DNA from 3 places in the Hyphomicrobium sp. DMF-1 genome. Region 1 is predicted to be linked to each of the others. Evidence: predicted binding sites of a transcription regulator. Region 1 holds the regulator's gene; each other region holds the start of a gene.
The links. The regulator HrcA, encoded in region 1, represses chaperone genes, less so after heat shock. The targets are predictions, from matches to a motif close to GTTAGCACTCNCNNNNNGNGAGTGCTAAC.
Positions count from the first base shown of each region.

Region 2: a site for HrcA is predicted at 2,583-2,611, ahead of PE058_RS17005 (co-chaperone GroES). Genes of this name have one in related genera too.
Region 3: a site for HrcA is predicted at 2,921-2,949, ahead of groES (co-chaperone GroES). Genes of this name have one in related genera too.

Region 1 is NZ_CP115706.1:949,312-954,535, forward strand. It holds gene hemW (radical SAM family heme chaperone HemW) at 1-816, opposite strand, end outside; gene rdgB (RdgB/HAM1 family non-canonical purine NTP pyrophosphatase) at 813-1,691, opposite strand; gene PE058_RS04285 (VOC family protein) at 1,688-2,098, opposite strand; gene PE058_RS04290 (DUF1772 domain-containing protein) at 2,139-2,567, opposite strand; gene rph (ribonuclease PH) at 2,620-3,333, opposite strand; gene hrcA (heat-inducible transcriptional repressor HrcA) at 3,587-4,660, shown strand; gene grpE (nucleotide exchange factor GrpE) at 4,772-5,224, shown strand, end outside.
Region 2 is NZ_CP115706.1:3,711,187-3,716,410, reverse strand. It holds gene katG (catalase/peroxidase HPI) at 1-8, opposite strand, end outside; gene groL (chaperonin GroEL) at 502-2,130, opposite strand; gene PE058_RS17005 (co-chaperone GroES) at 2,233-2,523, opposite strand; gene dprA (DNA-processing protein DprA) at 3,014-4,192, opposite strand; gene plsY (glycerol-3-phosphate 1-O-acyltransferase PlsY) at 4,179-4,919, opposite strand.
Region 3 is NZ_CP115706.1:3,726,012-3,731,235, forward strand. It holds gene PE058_RS17050 (CCA tRNA nucleotidyltransferase) at 1-430, shown strand, start outside; gene PE058_RS17055 (hypothetical protein) at 446-628, opposite strand; gene groL (chaperonin GroEL) at 782-2,428, opposite strand; gene groES (co-chaperone GroES) at 2,465-2,779, opposite strand; gene PE058_RS17070 (H-NS histone family protein) at 3,321-3,632, opposite strand; gene PE058_RS17075 (ABC transporter permease) at 3,895-5,127, opposite strand; gene PE058_RS17080 (ABC transporter ATP-binding protein) at 5,124-5,224, opposite strand, start outside.

The DNA.
Region 1 (5,224 bases):
GTGGCGGCTTTCCTCTCCTTCGCGCGCGTGGTTCGAGATCTCGTACTGGCCGAAGCCGGCGGCGCCCGTCAGTTCCTGCGTCAGCTCATAGAGATCGTGTGCGGCCTCGGCTGCGGGAATGACGAGCCGCCCTTTGGCGTAGAGATCGGCGAAGCGTGTCTCAGGCTCGATGGTGAGCTGGTAGAGCGAAAGGTGGTCGCCGGCCATCTCGATCGCTTCGGCAAGCTCGGCGCGCCAATCCGCGAGCGTCTGATCAGGTCGCGCGTAGATGAGATCGAAGGAGAAGCGATCGAAGGTGCGGCGCGCGATCTCCACGGCGGCTTTGGCCTCGGCGACCGAGTGGATGCGTCCCAGGCGTTTCAGGTCTCCTTCTCGCAGGGACTGCACGCCGATGGAGACGCGGTTGACGCCGGCTGCGCGATAGCCCGCGAAGCGCGCGGCTTCCACGCTGCCGGGATTGGCTTCGAGCGTGATCTCGGCATCCGCATCGACGGGCCAGAGCTCCGCGATGTGATCGAGGATGGCGCCAACGGTCTCCGGCTTCATGAGGGAAGGCGTGCCGCCTCCGAAGAAGATCGACGATACGGTGCGCGCGTTCCTGCCGCTCTCGGAGGACGACGCTCCCGCGATGAGGCGCGCGACGTGGTCCAGCTCGCGTTTGTAGGCGGCGAGATAGCGCGGCTCGTCCCAGCCGCCGAAGCGGACATGGCTGTTGAAATCGCAGTACGGACATTTCTGCGCGCAGAACGGCCAGTGGATGTAGACGCCGAAGCCCGGCTCTCCGTCGTTCTGGAGTATGGTGGTGTCGGTTGTCATCGGCTGGCCGCGAGGAGCGCGCGGGCCAGGGTTCGCCAGCGGGGCTCTGCGTCCGGGACATCGGCGGCGGAGGCCGCCTTTTCAAGGGCGGCGAGAAACGCGGCGAGGTCGGCCGCTTTCCACTCCGGCGCGTTCCGCGCGAAGTCCTCGCGCAGGCCGGAGATGAAGCGAGCCAGCTCGGCCTGCGTGGAAAGATTGCGGGCGGCGGCTTCGAGAGCTTCGAGATTGCGCCCGGATTTGGGGGCGGCGTGCTGGGGCTTCACCTGCTCCAGGCAGTCGCGCTTGAACGCCTCGAAGGCGCGCGTTCGGTGCGAGATCGCATATTTGGATGCGGGCTCCATCTCGCCGAAGGTGAGGGTCTCTCCGTCCGCCACGAACATGGGATCGTAGCCGAAGCCGTTGCCGCCGCGGGTAGGCCAGACGAGTGTGCCGTAGACACGGCCTTCGAACAGGCGATGCTCTCCCGTCGGCCACGCGAGGCAGAGTACGGAAATGAAGTTCGCGCGGGGGGCGGCGCCGTTCCAGGCCCCCTTTTCCGAGAGCGCGTCGTGGACGCGGCGCATGGCGAGGCCGAAATCCTTGCCCGGTCCTGCCCAGCGGGCGGAATAGATGCCGGGGGCGCCGCCGAGCGCCTCCACCTCCAGGCCGGAATCGTCGGCGAGCGCGGGCAGGCCCGAGCCCTCGGCGGCCGCGAGTGCCTTGAGGCGCGCGTTGCCCTCGAAGGTGGGCTCGGTCTCCTCAGGTTCGGCGAGGCCGAGGTCACCGGCAGAGACGGCATCGAAGCCGTAAGGCGCGATCAGCTCCTTGATCTCCCACACCTTGCCGGGATTGTGGCTCGCCACCACGAGACGGCTTCCAGGCGCCAACTGCTTCATTCGTCAAATCCCCAGATGCGCGGCTCGGCGAACTCGACGGAGTTGCCGGCCGGGTCGCGCACGTAAATCGAACGGCCGCCCGATGGCCAGGTGAAGTCTGCCTCGATCGCGACGTCGAAGTCGGCGAGGCGATGGCGCCAGGCTTCGATCTCGAACGAGGTTGCCGCGAAGCAGACGTGGCCTTCGCCTTCCGCGCCGTGGGCCGGCACGGGCAGGGGGCCGCCCATGGATTTGCGCGTTGCTTGCGGGTTGAAGATCAGAAGCATCTGGCCTTCGAGCTTATAGAAGATGTGGCGGCCTTCGGTCTTGGCATAAAGCTTCAAGCCCAGCACACCGCTGTAGAAAGTCTCCGCGGCGGCGAGATCGCCGGCGTAAAGCACGGTTTCGAGGATCGCAGTTGGCGGCATCTGGTGATTTCTCCTCTTTTCCCGCGAGGCTGAGGAGGGGCTAGTTGAGCGCCCACAGGAATATCACGGTCGACAGGGCGCCGAGTGCGGTCCGGATGGCGTGGAGACCGCCCCACTTCTCAATGAGTGCGCGCGTGTCGGGGCCGGCCGATCCGGAGGGCGTGGCGAGCAGCCGGGTGTTGGTCGGCATGATGGCGATGAGGGTGAACGGCCAGTTGGCAATGATGACGAGGCCGCCTGCGATCCAGCGCCAATCGCCGGTGGTCCACCAGGCCGAGAGCGCGAGAAGGAAGCCGATCACGGCGAGCGGTGCCTGCATGGCGAAGCCGCGCTTGTAGCTGGGTTTCCATTCCGCCAGCAGGGCGCGGTCATCGAGCTGAAGGCGAGCCGGTTGCTCGGCGAAGTTGATGTAGACGGCCGCGCCGGTGAAGACGGCGGCCGTGACGAGAGCCAAGTGCCCAGCGAGCATGGCGTGCTCCTGTTCTCAGGCGGTCGGCAGCAGGCCTTGGTTCAAGACGCCGTCAGGCCACCGTGAGCTTCTGCAACTCGACCAACTCGGCGATGCCCTTGCGGGCGAGCACCATCAACTGGTCGAAGCTTTCCTGGCTGAAGGCGACCGTCTCGGCCGTGCCCTGCACCTCGACGATGCCGCCGGCCCCGGTCATGACGAAGTTCGAATCCGCGTCCGCGGCCGAGTCCTCAGCATAATCCAGATCGAGGACGGGCGCGCCTTTGTAGAGGCCCGCGGAGACGGCGGCGACGTGGTCGCGCAGGACCCCGTCCTTGACCATGTCCCGCAGCTTCATCCACTGGATGCAGTCGTGGAGCGCGACCCAGGCGCCGGTTATGGCGGCAGTGCGCGTGCCGCCGTCGGCCTGGATGACGTCGCAGTCGATGGAGATCTGGCGCTCACCGAGCTTGGGGAGGTCCACGACGGCGCGAAGGGCGCGGCCGATCAGGCGCTGGATCTCCTGGGTGCGTCCGGACTGGTTGCCGACCGCGGCCTCGCGGCGGGTGCGCTCGCTGGTGGCGCGGGGCAGCATGCCGTATTCGGCCGTGACCCAGCCTCGCCCCTGGCCCTTGAGCCACGGTGGAATGCGCTCCTCGAGGCTCGCGGTGCACAGCACATGGGTGTTGCCGAACTTGATGAGGCAGGACCCTTCGGCGTGCATGGACACCGCGCGCTCGAGGGAGACGCGGCGAAGCTCGCCTGGCTGGCGTTTGGAGGGGCGCATGGGATCTCGATTCTCTATGGAGGATCAGGGGCGCGCAGGCGCCCTCACCCCTCGTATCCTGGTAATTCGCGCGACCCTACGGGAGGGCTCAGTCCGGATCAACCTCCAATTCCGGGCCTGCTCGCCGGTCCGGGGGCTCTCTTTCCGACGTGCACGCTCAACTTAGCGGCGGGTGTTCGCGGGGGTGAACTTGGTCTTGCATTGACGAGCAGCCTCGCCATTTTTTAGGGTCTCCCGCGACGGCCGACGCCGCATGACCGGTAACTCGATGTCCGACCCTCAATCCGAAATCAAAAAGCTCAGTGAACGCTCGCGCACGATCCTTCGCGAGATCGTGGACAGCTATCTGGCGACGGGCGAGCCCGTCGGCTCGCGCAACCTGTCGCGCGTGCTGCCGATGGCCCTTTCGCCCGCGTCGATCCGTAACGTGATGAGCGACCTCGAGCACGCGGGCCTCATCTATGCGCCGCACACCTCGGCCGGGCGGCTGCCGACGCAATCCGGGCTCAGGATGTTCGTCGACGGCCTCTTGGAGGTCGGCGACCTCAGCGAGGAGGAGCGGCGGAAAATCGAGGCGCAGATCGCCGTCAAGCGCACCAAGTCGCTGGACCAGGTGCTGATGGAAGCCGGCGAGATGATCTCCGGCCTTTCCCATTGCGCGGGCGTGGTGCTCGCGGAGAAGCAGGTCGCGCGGCTGAAGCACATCGATTTCGTGCCGATCGAGCCGACCAAGGCGCTCGTCATCCTCGTTGACGAAGACCAAAACGTCGAGAACCGGTTGATCGACATTCCGGCCGGGCTTCCGCCCTCGGCGCTCACGGAGGCTGCGAACTATCTCAATGCGCACATCCGCGGGCTCACCATTCCCGAGGCGCGCGCCTCGATGGAGGCGGAGCTGGGTCAGGCGCGGGCCGAGCTCGACAAGCTGACGCAGAAGGTGATCAAGGCGGGGCTCGCCGAGTGGTCAGGCACGCTGGACGATCGCAAGAGCCTGATCGTGCGCGGACAGGCCAATCTGCTCAAGGATCTGACCGCGATCGAGGACTTGGCGCGGATTCGACAGCTTTTCGACGATCTCGAAACCAAGCGGGACCTGTCGCAGATCCTGGGGCTCGCGGAACATGCCGACGGCGTGCGCATTTTTATCGGCTCGGAGAACAAGCTGTTCTCGCTTTCCGGCTCGTCGCTGATCGTCGCGCCGTTCCACGACGGAGACCGCAAAGTTGTCGGCGTTTTGGGTGTTATTGGCCCGACGCGGCTCAACTATGCCCGTATCATTCCGATGGTTGACTATACGGCGCGGCTGGTTAGCCGCGTGCTGGCTTGATTTTTCCTGGTTGGCGGCTGATATCGGGCGCACGTGTGCGCCTTCGGTGGCCGTTCGATCGGCCGCACCCGAGACGGCGTTCAACCCAGTTCGCATCGACGCGGAGATGTCATGGCTGACGAGACGACGAATCCCAATGCAGCAAGTGGTGCGGGCGAAGCTCCCTCCGATGCGCCTGCCAACGCGGCCGAGGAGGTGCTGCGGCTCGGAGCGGAGGTCGATACCCTCAAGGGACAGGTTTCGGATCTGACCGACCGCCTTCTGAGGGCGCATGCGGAGATGGACAACGTCCGCAAGCGCCTCGAGCGCGAGCGTGAGGAAACCGCGAAGTATGCGATCACCAAGTTTGCCCGCGACGTGGTGAACGTCGCCGATAACTTCGAGCGCGCCATCCAAGCGGTGCCCGCCGGCGCGGCCGATCAGGACGCCGCGCTCAAGGCGCTGGTCGAGGGCGTCAGCATGACGGAGCGCGAGTTCCTCAACGTGCTCGAGCGCAATGGCGTTCGCCGCATCACCCCCAAGGGGGAGCCGTTCAACCCGCACCAGCATCAGGCGATGATGGAG
Region 2 (5,224 bases), 2.0 Mb from region 1:
GCGTCCATGTTTTTCTCCGATCGTGTCCGGTAAGTCTGTTGGAGTTGGTGCGAAATCCAGGCTGCCGTCCTTCGCGCGGGTCTAGGCAAAGGCTCTTCGGCGATATTGCCGTGGCAGGGTGACGGCGGTCATGACGAGCTCATCACGGGGGGCTTTAGACGGTGGTGCTCCCTGATGCGCTGGCGGCGCTGACGATCGAGCGTTCCATCGTCCTGGAAGCGGAGGGGCGGAGCGGAGCCATGGTCCGCACATCCCGAATATCCGCGACCGGCGCATCGGCGCGCGTCGTCGGCGTTGGCTTCCTCATTATGTACTCGCCTGTTTAGAGTTGTTCCAGACAAGTAGCGCACCGATGACATAAGAACAAATATTATTGTCGAATAAATACGATAAGAAAAACTGATCTTAAGGATTGGTTTTCCTGACATGTCTCAGACAGCAAAACGCCCGCGGAAGCGAACTTCCGCGGGCGTTTTGTCCGTAAGGTGGCGCGAGTGCGCTTTACATGTCGAAGCCGCCGCCGACCGGACCAGCCGAGGGGGCCGCGTCCTTCTTCGGTGCTTCGGCAATGGCCGCTTCCGTCGTGATGAGGAGGCTCGCGATCGACGCGGCATCCTGGAGAGCGGTGCGCACGACCTTGGCCGGGTCGATGATGCCCTTCTCGATCAGATCGCCGTACTCGTCGGCCTGGGCGTCGTAGCCGAAGTTGGCGCCCTTGCCTTCCAGCACGCGGCCGACGACGATGGAGCCTTCGGTGCCGGCGTTCTCGGCGATCTGGCGGATCGGAGCCTGCAGCGCGCGCTTCACGATGGCGATGCCCGCGGTCTGGTCGTCGTTGTCACCCTTGACCGAGATGGCGTTCGTGGCCTTGAGAAGGGCCACGCCGCCGCCCGGCACCACGCCTTCCTCGACGGCCGCGCGGGTCGCGTTGAGCGCGTCGTCGACGCGATCCTTGCGCTCCTTCACTTCCACCTCGGTGGCGCCGCCGACCTTGATGACGGCCACGCCGCCGGCAAGCTTCGCAAGGCGCTCCTGCAGCTTCTCGCGATCGTAGTCGGACGAGGTCTCCTCGATCTGCGCCTTGATCTGGCTGACGCGGGCCTCGATCTCCTTCTTCTTTCCAGCGCCGTCGACGATCACGGTGTTGTCCTTCGTGATCGAGACGCGCTTGGCGCGGCCGAGCATGTCGAGCGTCACGGTCTCGAGCTTGATGCCGAGATCCTCGCTGATGGTCTGGCCGCGGGTGAGAACGGCGATGTCCTCCAGCATGGCCTTGCGGCGATCGCCGAAGCCCGGAGCCTTGACGGCCGCGATCTTGAGGCCGCCGCGCAGCTTGTTGACGACGAGCGTGGCCAGCGCCTCACCCTCGACCTCTTCAGCGATGATGAGGAGCGGCTTGCCGGTCTGAACGACGGCTTCGAGCACCGGCAGCAGCGACTGCAGGCTCGACAGCTTCTTCTCGTGGATGAGGATGTAGGGGTCGTCCAGCTCCGCGATCATCTTGTCGGCGTTGGTGATGAAGTAGGGCGAGAGGTAGCCGCGATCGAACTGCATACCCTCGACGACGTCCAGCTCGGTCTCGAGGCTCTTGGCCTCCTCGACGGTGATGACGCCTTCGTTGCCGACCCTCTGCATCGCTTCCGCGATCATCTCGCCGATCGCCTTCTCGCCGTTGGCGGAGATGGTGCCGACCTGCGCGATCTCGGCGGAGTTCTTGACCTTCTTCGACTTCTTGCCGATCTCCTCGATCACCTGCACGACGGCCTTCTCGATGCCGCGCTTCAGGTCCATCGGGTTCATGCCCGCAGCGACCGCCTTGAGGCCTTCGCGCACGATGGCCTGGGTCAGCACGCAAGCGGTGGTGGTGCCGTCACCGGCAAGGTCGTTGGTCTTCTGGGCGGCTTCGCGCACCATCTGCGCGCCCATGTTCTCGAGCCGGTCCTCGAGCTCGATCTCCTTGGCGACCGAGACGCCGTCCTTGGTGGTGCGCGGCGCGCCGAAGCTGCGCTCGATCACGACGTTGCGGCCCTTGGGGCCGAGGGTGACTTTGACGGCGTTGGCAAGGATGTCGACACCGCGCAGAATCTTCTCGCGGGCATCGGCGGAAAAGCGGACGTCTTTGGCAGCCATGATGGCAAGCTCCGATGTGAGGGAAACGGAAAAAGGCCGAAAACGAACGGCGGGCCGCGAGTGTTCGGGGCCCTTGCCGTCGAGGTTGCGCAGGCGTCGCGCTTACTTCTCGATCACGCCGAGAATGTCGCTTTCCTTGAGGATCAGGACGTCTGTGCCGTCGATCTTCACCTCCGTGCCGCTCCACTTGCCGAACAGCACCTTGTCGCCCGCCTTGATGTCGAGCGGCACGAGCTTGCCGGTTTCGTCGCGCGTGCCCGGACCGGCGGCCAGAACCTCGCCCTGCTGGGGCTTTTCGGTCGCGGTATCGGGGATGATGATGCCGCCCGAGGTCTTGGTTTCGCTATCCACGCGCTTGACGACGACGCGATCGTGCAGGGGACGAAACTTCATGAGAAATTTGAACTCCAGTAGGGGCTTGGGGGAGGCCGCGCGGCTCAGCGCGATCTGTCGATGGCACTGTAACGAGTGGAGTGCCAGACGATCCGCGGTTCTAGAGGTCAGCACGCCGGAGTGTCAAGGCGAGGAGGGGGCGAAGGCGGGCGGGAGAGGCAACCTGTATAAAATCTAAGATTGCATAAAAATGATCTTGATTCGCCCTAAAGTTGCGTTAACGTGTTGGACGTCTCGCGCGGGAACTTAAAATTCAGAAGACGATCGGCAAGTAGGGGAACGCCGTTGAAGATTAGCCACAGTGAAAAAATACCCGCCAATGGAGGGTCTGCATCTCAAATTAGAGCGCAGATTGAGTACATGGCTGATCTTATTATAGAGTTGAGAGATATGGCGCGCAACAACAGGCTCGAAACCTTGGCGGGACTTCTCGATTTAGCCAATACCGAAGCCCGGTTGCGCGCCAAGGATGCGCGGTAGACACGGGCGCCTACCTGACGGCCCGTGACACCATTTGCGAACCATGGCGTGCAATTTCGCCGGCAAGATCCAGCTCCATGAGGACAATGCGCACCTCCCGAGCGTCAAGCGCCGTCGCGCGAACGACCTCGTCGATATCGATGGGGTTGGGGCCGAGTGCGGCCAGCACCCGCTCGCGTTCCCGATCTCCAGGCTCGGATGCGCGCGTCGTCTGAGGCTCGGGCGCGGGTTCAGGTGTGAAGCTGGCCAGGCGATCTTCCGTCAACCCCTTGTGTTGTCGTGCGAGTTGAGGGGCCAGCACATCGAGCACGTCACGCGGCTCGGTGACGAGGGTCGCACCTGATTTGAGGAGTTGGTTCGTGCCCTCTGCGCGGGGATCCAGAGGGTGTCCCGGCACGGCGAAGACCTCGCGGCCCTGCTCACCCGCGAAGCGTGCCGTGACCAGAGTGCCCGAACGCCGCGCCGCTTCGATGACGATCACGCCGAGCGAGATGCCGGAGATCAGCCGGTTGCGGCGCGGGAAATCCTTGGCGCGGGGAACGAAGCCCGGCGGCTGCTCTGTCAGCAGGCAGCCTTCCTCTCCGATGCGGGCCTGAAGCGTCTCGTGCTCCGGCGGATAGATGATGTCCACGCCGCCCGCGAGCACGGCAACAGTGCCGTAGGCCAGGCTCGCCTCGTGCGCGGCCGCGTCGATGCCGCGTGCAAGCCCTGACACGATGACGAGGCCGCCCTCCGCGAGCTCCCGTGCAAAGAGGCGGGAGAGCTTCGTGCCGGCGGCCGAAGCCTGCCGCGAGCCGACGATTGCGACGCACGGGGCAGCCAGCAGCTCCGGCCGTCCCTTTACGTAGAGCAGCGGCGGGGGCGCATCGACGGCGGCGAGCGCGGGCGGATAGCCGGGTTCGATCGTGAACACCGGACGCGCACCGACTTTCCGTGCAGCCCGAAGCTCGGCAACGGCGTCTTCCTCGGGGCAGATCTCGACCGCTCGCCCCGCACGCCGAGCGAAAGACGGCAACGCCTTGAGCGCATTTGCGGCGCCGCCGAAGTGGTTGATCAGCTCGCGAAACGTGACCGGGCCGACTTGGCTCGAGCGGATGAGGCGCAGACACGCGAGACGTTCCGCGTCGTCGAGCCGCGAGACGGGTAACGGCGCGGGAGTGAAGAGCGTCGGCGTATCACGCTTTGGCACCGATCTTGGGCTCCTCTCCCTTCAGAAGCCGGCTGATGTTGGCCGAATGTTTCCAGATGAGCAACAGCGACATCGGCAACGCGAGCAGGGCCTCGGGTACATGGCCGAGCGCGAACAAGGCGAGTGGGGTGATGACGCTCGCGGCAAGCGCGGAAAGGGAGGAGTAGCGCGTCGTAAAGGCCGTGAGCAGCCAGACTGCGCAGAAGATCAACGCTCCGGGCCACAACAGGCCCCCCACGACACCGATGTAGGTCGCGACGCCCTTGCCGCCCTTGAAGCCGAGCCAGACGGGAAAGAGATGGCCGAGGAACGCGGCAAGGCCCGCAAGCAGCGCGCCGTCAATCGCGAGCCCGAACCGCGCGCCGAGCCGGTAGCCCAGGAGAACGGCGGCGGTGCCCTTCAGCGCATCGAGCAGCAGCGTCAGCGCGGCAAGCCCCTTGTTGCCGGTTCTCAATACGTTGGTCGCACCGATGTTGCCGGAGCCGATGGAGCGGATGTCGCCCAGTCCGGCCAAGCGCGTGAGCAGCAGCCCGAAGGGAATGGACCCCAGCAGGTAGCCCACGATGGCCGGCAGAAGATACGCGGTGGCGGTTTCGGTCGTAGAGAGCGGCGGGGGGATCAGGACGGTGCTGCCGCCAGCGCCGCCCGCGAAGGCAGCCGGAGCCGCCATCACCAGGCACGCCAGCAAGGCGCTGCCGAACGAAAGGACGCCGACATGTCTGAGCATAATGTGCCCGCCCCGTATCACCCCTGAAAAGTGGGGCAAAGCTAGAGTGCTTCCGGAAAAGTGTGAAGCGGTTTTCCGGCGAGAAGCACGGGCGTGAACACGTGCTTCCGGAAAAGTGTGAAGCGGTTTTCCGGCGAGAAGCACGGGCGTGAACACGTGCTTCCGGAAAAGTGTGAAGCGGTTTTCCGGCGAGAAGCACGGGCGTGAACACGTGCTTCCGGAAAAGTGTGAAGCGGGTTTCCGATGAGAAAGGTGGCCGGGAGCCAGCGTCTGACGAAGCCTGCCCCCGCTTGCGCGGTCCCAGG
Region 3 (5,224 bases), 2.0 Mb from region 1:
GCCGGGGCGAGTGCTTGCAGACTTAGCCGCAAGGCTTCGCCTCTCGAACGCGGAGGCGGACCGGCTCTCGCGGCTCGCTCTCCCTGAACCTGCCTTTCACCCAGACACGGCGGAGCGCGAGGCGCGCGCCTATCTCTACCGGTTCGGTGTCGAGGCTTTTCGCGACGGCGTTCTTCTCGCGTGGGCACGGAGCGGAGCAGCCGCGGACGACTCCGGGTGGCGCGGACGCTTCGTGCTGCCGAACCGATGGCGGGTTCCCACGCTTCCGGTTCGCGGCGCGGACCTGCTGAAGGTGGGACTCTCCGAAGGTCCGGCCATCGGGCGCGTCGTGCGCGCGTTCGAAGACTGGTGGATCTCGGAAGATTTTCCGAAAGACGAGCTTCTGCTTGCGCGTGCGCTTTCCGACCTTGTCAAAGCGAATAGAACGTAGGCCGCAGGCCGCGGACTACTTCGCGCGCGGGCCCTGAAGGCGCAGCATGGCCTGCTCGATCTTGCGCCAGGTCACAGCCTGCTCCGCCGCACCCTGCTCCTCGAAGGTGCGGGCTTTCTGCGCGGCCTCGGCAATGGCCTTCGGGCCCTGCACTTCCATCAGCTTGCGCGCGTGCTCCTCGATCTCGATTGCGAGCATGGTGACCTCCCTTTGCTCGTTTCAGATCTCACTGACTTTGGCATGTGGGGCTCCTGCCCGCGATCGCAAGAGGGCCCAAGAACGTCAAAAGGCCGGAGCGGCGAACCGCTCCGGCCTTCATTCGCATCGCAGCGAGGCGTGAACTTCCTTAAATTAGAAGTCCATACCGCCCATGCCGCCCATTCCGCCGCCGCCCATCGGCATGGCGGGCGCGTCCTTCTTGGGCTTGTCGGCAACCATCGCCTCGGTGGTGATCAGGAGGCCAGCGACAGAGGCCGCGTCCTGAAGCGCGCAACGGACGACCTTGGCCGGGTCGATGACGCCAGCCGACACGAGGTCGACGTACTCACCCGACTGAGCGTTGAAGCCGAAGTTGTACTTCGAGTTCTCGAGGATCTTGCCAACGACGACCGAGCCGTCCTCGCCCGCGTTCTGGAAGATCTGACGGGCCGGAGCCTGAAGAGCGCGGCGCACGATGTTGACGCCGACCTTCTGATCCTCGTCCTCGACCTTGAGCGCGTCGATGGCCTTGATCGAACGGAGCAGGGCCACGCCGCCGCCCGGAACGATGCCTTCCTCGACAGCCGCGCGGGTGGCGTGGAGCGCGTCGTCGACGCGGTCCTTCTTCTCCTTGACCTCGACCTCAGTGGCGCCGCCGACCTTGATGACGGCCACGCCGCCAGCGAGCTTGGCAAGGCGCTCCTGCAGCTTCTCGCGATCATAGTCAGACGAGGTCTCCTCGATCTGAGCCTTGATCTGCTTCACGCGGGCCTCGATGTCGGCCTTCTTGCCCGAGCCGTCGACAATGGTGGTGTTTTCCTTGTCGATCGACACGCGCTTGGCGCGGCCGAGCATGTCGAGCGTCACGGTCTCAAGCTTGATGCCGAGGTCCTCGGAGATCACGGTGCCGCCGGTGAGGATCGCGATGTCCTCGAGCATGGCCTTGCGGCGATCGCCGAAGCCCGGAGCCTTGACGGCCGCGACCTTGAGGCCGCCGCGCAGCTTGTTGACGACGAGCGTGGCAAGCGCCTCGCCCTCGACGTCCTCAGCGATGATGAGGAGCGGCTTGCCGGTCTGAACCACAGCCTCAAGCACGGGCAGCATGGCCTGGAGGCCCGAGAGCTTCTTCTCGTGGATGAGGATGTACGGGCTGTCGAGCTCCGCGATCATCTTGTCGGCGTTGGTGATGAAGTAGGGCGAGAGGTAGCCGCGATCGAACTGCATACCCTCGACGACGTCGAGCTCGGTCTCGAGGCTCTTCGACTCTTCGACGGTGATGACACCCTCGTTGCCGACCTTCTTCATGGCCTCGGCGATCTTGGCGCCGATCTCGGTGTCGCCGTTGGCGGAGATGGTGCCGACCTGGGCGATCTCGTCGTTGGAGGTGACCTTCTTCGCCTTGGCCTTGAGCTCGTCGACGACGGCCTGGACAGCGAGGTCGATGCCGCGCTTCAGGTCCATCGGGTTGGCGCCGGCTGCAACCGACTTGGCGCCTTCCTTGACGATCGCCTGAGCGAGAACGGTGGCGGTGGTGGTGCCGTCGCCAGCGAGATCAGCGGTCTTGGACGCGACCTCGCGCAGCATCTGCGCACCCATGTTCTCGAACTTGTCCTCGAGCTCGATCTCCTTGGCGACCGTCACGCCGTCCTTGGTGATGCGGGGGGCGCCGAAGCTCTTCTCGATCACGACGTTGCGGCCCTTGGGGCCGAGCGTCACCTTCACCGCGTTGGCGAGGATGTCGACACCGCGCAGCATGCGCTCGCGAGCGTCCTGCGAAAACTTTACGTCTTTAGCTGCCATCTTTGGCACTCCGTTAGAAATTTGGGGGGATTTCGATTAAGCAGCCTTCTTGGCCGACGACTTGCCTTCGAGAATGCCGAGGATGTCGCTCTCCTTCATGATGAGGAGATCCTCGCCGTCGATCTTGACCTCGGTGCCGGACCACTTGCCGAACAGAACGCGGTCACCGGGCTTCACCTCGAGGGCAACGATCTTGCCCTGGTCATCGCGGGCGCCAGGGCCGACAGCGACGACTTCGCCCTGCTGGGGCTTTTCCTTGGCCGTGTCGGGAATGATGATGCCGCCAGCGGTCTTGGTGTCCTCTTCGACGCGCTTCACGACAACGCGGTCATGCAAGGGACGGAACTTCATGGGTAAACCCTCATGATACGAAATTGTTGATATTGTGCAGAAATTCCGCGGACGGTCGGGTGTCGCCGCCTGGAAGGTTGCACGCGCCAGCGTCCTGTCAGGGAGGATCGCCCGTTGCGCAGCGCCTATATGAGGACGGGTACTAGCAGTGTCAAGCGGTGAGTGCTAAACGTTCTTTCGAGAGCCCTACCGGCGGTCCCTGCTTCGGCGTTTCCGGCCTGCTCGAGCCGGCAATGCGCGAGCCCTGGGTGGGGTGGATCAGATCCGAAATGGGCGCGGCCGAAGTATGGCCATCTCGCCTTGTCGGCGGAGTAAATAATACCCGCGCTTTTTTATGCTCCAACCCGTCCTTTATTTCGGAGTCCTTGTATCCGCAGCCAGCCCTGCCAAGGGGGTGGCCAATCCGAGAGCAACTCGACGGCTCCGCAATGTTCCTTATGCGTCCAATCGCCGCGACGAGCCGCATTAAAAGCGACGCGCCGCCGACCTTCGAATGAGGTTACGGCGGCGCACGTTAAATCTCTTCTACGACCAAGAAAAATCAGACAGCGAAATCGGTGATTTTCGCACCCTTGCTCAGCTTTGCCACCAGCCAATTCGGCTTGCGGCCACGGCCGGTCCAGGTCTCGGAGCGGTTGTCGGGGTTCATGTACTTAACGGCGACGGCCTTGCCGCGGCCGCGCGCACCGAACAGCTCACCAACAGAAAAGCCCGCATTTTCAGCCAAAGACGCAATCTTGTGCTTCAGCTCGGAGCGCTCACGATCCTTTGCCGCGTTCAGCGCCTTCTGCGCGCGCGCAATGTGATCCGTCAGCTCCTTCACCGACATCTTATCGTAGTTGATGCTTGCCATTAGTTACTCCGTTGATGCGTCGTCCAGGCCGCACAAAGGCTGTTCGATAGGCGCTTTATAGAGCGACAAATTCCGCTACGCATGCGAAATCTGCAAAATGGATAAAAAGCTGTCCTTGATGAAAGGGACGCCCACAAACTTTCGCAACTTGCGCGGGTGAGAAATACGTTGCGACCAAGCAGAGTGTTCTGCCGCATCGCAGTGCCGTTCAGTAAAAGATTTCCGGCGGTTTCGTCAAGGCGAAGAAGAATAGCAAACCGCTCTATTCGCTTCGCAGCGCATCAATCGGATTAAGATGGGCGGCACGCCGCGCCGGAAACAATCCGAAACATATTCCGGTTGCCGCCGCCGCGGCCATGGCGCCGCCGAGCACCGCCGGGGAGACGAGAACCGGCCAATCCGCCACGAAAGCGATGATGGTGGAGGCGGAAACACCAATGGCCACGCCGATCAGCCCTCCCAACAGGCAAAGGGAAACGGCTTCGACCAGAAACTGGAGCAGGATATCCCGCCGGCGGCCTCCGACCGCCATTCTGAGGCCGATCTCGCGCGTGCGCTCCGTCACCGACACCAGCATGATATTCATGATGCCGATACCACCGACGATGAGCGAAATGACGGAGGTGGCGGCCAGCAGGTAGCTCATCGTGGTGAGCACCTCCGTTCTCGCCTTCATGGTTTCGGAGAGATTGCGGACAGAAAAGGTATTCTCGGCGCCACGCGTTGTTTTGCGGCGCTGCCGCAGCAGGTTTTCGATATCCTCCTGCGCGACGGCCAGATCGCTATCGGTGTCGATTTTCACATAGATCTGCCCGACCCTGTCGTTTTGAATCTGGCTCTTTCCGGAAATGCGGGCGCGGGCCGTCGAAATGGGAATGAGAACGATATCGTCCTGGTCGCGACCCATGGCCGATTGACCTTTGGACGTGAGAACGCCGACCACCTCGAAGGGAACGTTCTTGATGCGAACGGCCGCCCCGACCGGGTTCTCGCCGGCGAAGATCTCCTGGGCAACCGTCTTGCCGATGATCGCCACCTTGGCTCCGCTCCTGACGTCGTTCGCCTCGAGCTCGCGGCCGCTTTCCACCGGCCAGTCGCGAATGAAGCCATACTCCGCATGAACGCCGCTGATCGTCGTGGTCCAGTTGGTGTTGCCGCGCACGATAGGGGCGGTTTCGGTGATCTGGCCCGAGACGGCCACGACGCCCGGCACCTTGTCGCGGATGGCCGTCACGTCTCCCTCCGAGAGCGGGATATCGGTGCCGGCGCCCTGGGAGCGCCCGAGCACGCGGCTCGATCCCGGAAAAACCACCAGCATGTTGGTGCCGAGAGCCTTGATCTGGCGGTCCACCTCGCTGGATGCACCGGTGCCGACGGCCACCAGGATGATGACGGACGCCACGCCTATGACGATGCCGAGCGTGGTGAGCACGGAGCGCAGAAGATTGACGCGCAGCGCGTTGACGGCGATCAGCACCGAGTCCCACATGTTCATTGCGGCTGGCCTCCGGCTGGCGGAGGTGCGGCTGCGGTGATCGGCGTCTGCCGAACGTCGTCAATGATGCGGCCATCGCGAAACGTAATGCGCCGCC